2 linked regions of the Planctopirus limnophila DSM 3776 genome follow. The protein of the gene in region 1 binds, or shares a complex with, the protein of each later gene. Links are inferred from orthologs where the notes say so. Each region holds a gene or a part of one and is shown in the gene's direction. Other genes may lie near its edges. The genes, in order: trxA and PLIM_RS08475.

Region 1 (3,086 bases):
AGTGCGGAGCCAGCGTAACATCATGAGCCAGAACAGAGCCAGACCTGCCAGTGTGGGATGATGGGAGAGCAAGAGGTTGCCAAAAGTGGCCAGTCCCGGCGAAAGTGCCAGCATCAGCGCGGCGAGAAAACCCGTCCGGGGTGCCCCAAGTTCGCGTCCGATCAGGTTGGTTGCCAGCACGAGCCAGACTTGAGCCAGCCAATGCCCCAGTATCGGAATACCGACCATCACCCAGGGCCATATCCATAAGCTTGTGCCCGGATAATACCGGCTCGCCATCCGGCCATCGGGAGGTGTCCCTTCGTTGAGGACATGGACCTGATCAAACAGTGCCGGGAATGCAGGTGGCCCTGGTGCTGTCCAATGCCCGCCAGCAATGGTTTGGGCACCGAAGAGATAGCTGTATTCGTCGTGATAGCACGGTGGTGTTCCCAGGAGCTGCGTTCCGAAACTGCCAATCATGGCGAGAGCGATGAGAGCGAGAATGGTCTGGCTGAACCACAGGGGGTAGACCCTTTCGAGAGGAGTCCATTTGGCGAACATCGACGGAGTGGAAGCAGGCGAAAGTGGGCTGTTGGTCTGGGAGCCTTTGACATTCAGGACGAAAGGCAGAATGAGCAACAGGCCCGCTTGCAGCAGTGCCAGATTGGGTTGCCAGGTATCGACGAGAAAATCGAGTCCAGCAGCAATTGAAGCCAGCAGGCACATCAGCCATGCCATCATGAGACCGACCCGCTCCCGAAGATCGACTTCTGGCAGATTTTGCCCACTCTGGGCTTTGACTGTCGATTTCTGGCGTCGCTGCGAATGAGATTCGATCGTCATGCGTAAGGTTGCTTCGCTGGTAGGGTATTTCTGATGAGAGCCCTGCTCAATCGGATGCGTTGAGTATCTGTGATTTTGGAGCTGTGAATCGAATAATCATAACAGGATGGGCGGAGCGATCGGATCATCCCCCAGGCAGATTGCATGGGGAATTTGCAGAATGGAACCGATCGGTTGCTGGGAAGAAACGATTTGGCGGTAGTGGCTCGCGTTTTTGTTGATCAGGCAAACGGGGCAGCAGGTCTCTCCAGTTGCAGCAGGAGCAGCGAATTGACAGTATCTTGTGTGAACCTATACTTCAGCTTAAGGGTCGTTTCGTGACGCGAAGTGACCATCAGGCGGGAGAGATACTGATTCACCAGTTTGAAGTTCATGCCGAAGGTGATTGCCCACAACTGAGTAAAAGTTTTTGGCGTCACCTGAGTGATAAAGTTTTGATCGAAACAACAGGGGCTGGGTGGCCCTTTTTATGAATCAATTCCGTTGAGTGTAAATGTTGGCAGGAAGTGACCGGCCGACAAGTTGAAAGGAAGATGCACATGGCTGGCGATCACGTTCTCGAAATTACCGATGCAAACTTTCAGTCCGAAGTTCTCGACAGCAGCACGCTGACTCTGGTCGACTTCTGGGCTCCGTGGTGCGGTCCTTGCCGCATGCTGGCACCAACCATTGATGAACTGGCCACGGAATACGCTGGCAAAGTCAAAATCGGCAAGCTGAACACCGATGAAAACCCCCGCATTCCTTCGATGCACGGCATCAGCTCGATTCCGACCGTGCTGATGTTCAAAGGTGGGATTATTGTCGATAAGTTCGTGGGTGTCGTTCCGAAGGCCAAGCTGGCGGGATCGATCTCAACCAACATGTAGTTGACTGCTCGGTATTGACTGAAAGATCCATAGACGACCCGTGCCAGCTATTGGCCGGGTCGTTCTTGCATTTGCAGGGACGCACTCGCTGAATCGTGGTGCCTGAGAGTTAATGCCCGTGCTTGGCCAGAGGCTTAGTGCCCATGTTTGGACCGCAGGTTAATGACCATGCTTGGGAAGTGCCGCCGCATAGAGCATGGTGACACAGCCGACGGACATCAGCACGAACGCACTCCACTCGGGGGGATCAAAGACATCTTTGGTGCGTTCGTGGATGGTTTCTGGAGAGGTGAGCATGCCTCGAAAGCCTTTGGCCCGCTCTTCGTGCTCGCCGCTCATGACGAATTTATCGACAACGAGAAACGAGTAGCCCGTCAGAGCCACAAAGGCGCCCAGCCCAAAGAAGGCGGCTCGCATCATAATTCGCCAGCTCCTTATCAGATCGTCGTGGTTCGTGCCCGACGCCAGAACCCACCACTCCTTAGCGCATTTCGGTCGTGAGCACCATCTGTGATCACTGCCACTATGCCTCATCAGCAATTTCGGCTGCACTGCGGAAGAGAATACTTAATCTGCCGATTGTGAGGCGATCTCGTCGGCATCCTCGGAATTGCCAGCAGAATCGGGAGACTCCGCTGCTTCCAGGGGCGACTTCTGAAACTCGTGCAGCAGAACCGTTAGATAGGCACCAGCAGGGAGTTCGACGGAAACGCGGAGGTCACCGCGAGGCGTTTCGTGATCTGAACTGTTGGCGGGCAACAATTCGCAGGTCAGGCCTGCAGGCAAGAATCGGAAGGGCCGCCGGGTTCCTTCCATCAGCGAGGAGAATTTCTGAAAGTGCTCGATCGTCAATACTAACTTCTGCAGGATCGCCAGTTCGCGAGCATGAACTTCGCCCCCAGGCGAACGCATGCGCACACCAAAAATGGGTCCGGTGGTGGAGATTTCCCACGAGTCGAAGCGCGGCTGATCAGCAGCGGCATCTGTGACCAGAAACTTCGCACCAGCGGGGAGAATTTCCATCAGGTCGCCGCAGAGAACTGTCGAGAAAAGCCCGTCCCGCAGTCGCTGAGCCAGCACCTCGTTAAACAGCCCGGATTGGACAGCAGAGAGAGCGAGTCGGAGCAGAAACTTTCGCCTGGGGGCGGGAATATCTTGTGGCGAGATCTGGCCCAGCAGCAGTTGCCAGCCCAGCTTCCACGTCGAGTGCTGGTGCCCAAATCGCTGCATGCCGAAGTAATTTGGGCAGCCTTGAGCCTGCAGTTGCCGGGTAATGGCATCGATTTTGGAAAGATCGGGTTCAACGCCCCTCAAAATAGCGACAAAACGATTCCCTTTTAAGTGGCCCGTCTTGAGCTTGTTGCGATGTCGTCTGGCTTCGAGCACCTGTAA
Region 2 (3,297 bases), 1.8 Mb from region 1 along the record:
GATCGACGATCACCAACGCCCGCTGACAGGCCCGAGCCACGATTTCACCATGATAGATCATCTGGTCGATCGTGACAGGCAATGTTGAACTGCGACCTTGCACCACCATTCCTAAAGAATCTCCCACCAGCACCGAATCGACGCCCGATTCATCAAAAGCTCTGGCCATGAGGAAGTCGTAGGCTGTCGCCATGGCCAGTTTTTCGCCGCGAGCTTTGGCTCCCTGGAAACGGGGAACTGTCATCCTGGGGCCAGTGAATGATCCTTCAGCCTGACCGTGAGGAAGGAGTGGGGCATGGTGCGACATGATGAAAATTTGAATCTCATGGGTGAACAGAGCATAGAGAGCTGCCGTCGATGATGGCCAACCATCCCCAGCGAGACAACTTTGGCAGACTGAAGTTCAGACTTAAACTCTGAAAATGTCGCCAGACACGCCGCGATCAGCGGCTCGGCAATCCCAAAACACGTGGTGCATCACCTCAAGTCATCACATGAACGACAATGTGCCGCACATGAGGAAGTGACCACACCCACCAATGCACAGACGATCAAAATATGTGATAAACCGAAAGAAAAGTGTTCTTAAGAACACTTTTCATGTGATATTCTAGCACATCGACCAACGCCAAGTGTTTATTTTTGCTGCATCATTTTGCAACAACCACCTGTGCGATAATCGATCACCGACTGGTTAACTGGTGGGTGATCTCACAATTCCTGCATTCGAAAGCGCTAGAACTCGGTCCAATCTGAGAAACTCAGAATTGGCATAGAACGTGCCATTGTAGCGTAGCATGAGTCGCGACAGGCGTTGGCCCGCACTTGTCGTTACTTATGAAAGGGTGACCTGCTCTCTCAGAGTGGGTCACCCTTTCTGCTTTCTACCCCGCACGATTTCTCACTTCTCTCCTCATGTCAGCCCAATGCTCGCCCACGCCAACTCACCAAAGCCATCATCGCTCAACACTGATACCTTCCAGACTGAACTGCTTGCATGATTCCGAAACGGGAAGACTGAGGGCAGCATGCTTGCACGACGCCCTTCTCAGTTGACGGCTATCAGTGCTGGACCTGCTGCGAATCCCGATCCTACCGCAAAAGTTCTCCAGCCAACTCAGCTCCGAGATCACTCCCGGGCATTTCACTCCCGTGGATTGATGGAACAGTCAGCCACCTGTATTGTTCCCTTATTAGAGATGGTCTTTTGACACGAAGTTCGACGAAGAGATCTGTGGAGTAGCGCTGTGACAGAACGAGTTGTCATCATCGGTTCCGGCCCGGCAGGATGGTCAGCAGCAATTTATGCGGCTCGCGCTAGTCTCGAACCCCTGGTTTTTGAAGGCGCCATCTCCGAAGAGAACCGCATTCGTGGGACTCTGCCACTGGGTCAACTCGCTCTCACAACCGAAGTTGAAAACTACGCCGGCTTTCCGGCAGCCAATCTCACACAATTTCTGGAGACGGCACTTCCCAAAGAACGTCGGCAGTACATGGCACCACACTCAGGCCATGGAGTGACCGGGCCGGAACTGATGGAACTGATGCGTGCCCAGGCAGTGAACTTTGGAACCAGGATTATCACTGCAGATATCGTTTCCGCCGATCTTTCCCAGCGGCCTTTTGTGCTGAAAACTTCTGACGACACCGTTGTTGAAGCTCATTCGCTGATCATTGCGACGGGAGCCCGTGCCAATTATCTGGGTCTGCCCAGCGAAGATCGATTTAAAAACTATGGTGTCTCGGCCTGTGCGGTTTGCGATGGAGCGTTACCTCGCTTCCGCAATAAGCCACTGGTGGTCGTCGGTGGTGGTGACAGTGCCATGGAAGAAGCAACTTACCTCTCCAAGTTTGCTTCCAAGGTTCATCTCGTTCATCGTCGCGATGAATTCCGCGCCAGCAAAATCATGGCGGCCCGTGTGCTGGACAATCCTAAAATTCAGGTCGAATGGAGCTCTGCCGTCACCGAGGTTCTGGGGGATGACCAGCACGGTGTCACTGGTGTGCGGCTGAAGAGTCTCAAAGATGATTCCGAGCGAACACTCGAGGCAGCGGGGATGTTCTGCGCCATCGGCCATACACCAAATACCGATTTTCTTGCAGGGCAGATTGAAACGGACGACAAAGGTTACGTTGTCTATAAGACGCCGTTCCGCACAGAAACTTCCGTCGAAGGTGTGTTTGCCGCTGGTGATGTCGCCGACAGCTACTATCGCCAGGCGATCACCTCAGCCGGCACGGGTTGTATGTCGGCACTCGATGCCGAACGCTGGCTGGCCAGTCAGGGAATTCACTAGCACTTGCCCAGCCACGTTTGAAGATGCTTTCCAAAATCTCAGAATAAAACCCCGGTCGGTTTTTGACTGGGATATCCCCTGCAGGAAATGAATATGCTGACCAAAGATGGCGTTCTCGGGCGAAGACAACGGCTTTGGAATACAATCCCTTCGCGGTTTGAATGGCTTCTGATCGCTGACCCGAGGCATGTTCAATACCTCTCGAACTTTCTTGTGAACCCGTTGAGTTTTTCAGCGGGTGAACGTGCCTGGCTCCTGCTGGAACGATCGGGCAAGGCCACTCTCCTGGGCGACAACTTTACCCTCCGTTCGAGAGCCATGGAGCCGGTGGTCGATGATGAAGTGATGATCAAGTGGTATGACCACCAGCATTCCGTCATCAACCGCGATCATGCGCTTCTGGAAGCGGCTAGGCAGATCGCAGATCGTTTGTATGGTCGCGTAGGTGCTGTCGAAGCCGAATGGCTGCCGCTGGGTGCCTTCGAGGTCTTGGGGTTAGATCACGAATCTCACTCGATAAAGCGAGAAGCCGGAGACGGCCTTCCCGATAAGTTCCCTGTCGATCTCGGAACGACGATCCGATCGCTGCGTCGCCAAAAAGATGCGGACGAAATCGCCTTGCTGAAGCAATGTATGGCGGCAGGTGATGCTGGCCATGCCTTTGCAAGAGAATTTGTGGCGACAGGACGAACTGAACTCGATATCTACCTGGGAGTACAGCAGGCAGCACTTTCGGCTGTTGGCCGCACAGGGCTCGTCTACGGCGACTTCCGAGCAGCCACTAAAGAAACACCCAAGTCGGGGGGCTTGCCCACAAATTATGCTCTCCAATCGGGAGATATGTACATTCTCGATTATTCGGTTTGTCTGGATGGTTATCGATCCGACTTTACCAATACGATCTGCGTGACCGAACCAACTCCAGAACAGCAGAAGCTCTATGATGTCGTGATGGCCGCACAGCAGGCGGGCGAAAAAACACTCAAAGCGGGTCGACCTG

The links.
Region 2: the proteins of trxA (region 1) and PLIM_RS08475 are in contact, whole or in part, in a crystal structure (PDB 1F6M), measured with the Escherichia coli proteins. The link is inferred for Planctopirus limnophila DSM 3776 from one-to-one orthologs.

The regions. Positions count from the first base shown.
Region 1 is NC_014148.1:313,043-316,128, forward strand. What follows is about bases 269-3,029. They hold trxA (thioredoxin), read left to right. Parts: upstream 269-1,364; coding sequence 1,365-1,694; downstream 1,695-3,029. Other genes in these bases: PLIM_RS01230 (hypothetical protein), read right to left, coding at 269-825; PLIM_RS01240 (hypothetical protein), read right to left, coding at 1,854-2,114; truD (tRNA pseudouridine(13) synthase TruD), read right to left, coding at 2,262-3,029. Outside these bases: more of PLIM_RS01230, read right to left, coding at 1-268; more of truD, read right to left, coding at 3,030-3,086. UniProt on the Escherichia coli protein: Participates in various redox reactions through the reversible oxidation of its active center dithiol to a disulfide and catalyzes dithiol-disulfide exchange reactions.
Region 2 is NC_014148.1:2,109,523-2,112,819, forward strand. What follows is about bases 301-3,272. They hold PLIM_RS08475 (NAD(P)/FAD-dependent oxidoreductase), read left to right. Parts: upstream 301-1,247; coding sequence 1,248-2,297; downstream 2,298-3,272. Other genes in these bases: panB (3-methyl-2-oxobutanoate hydroxymethyltransferase), read right to left, coding at 301-307; PLIM_RS08480 (M24 family metallopeptidase), read left to right, coding at 2,391-3,272. Also shown: more of panB, read right to left, coding at 1-300; more of PLIM_RS08480, read left to right, coding at 3,273-3,297.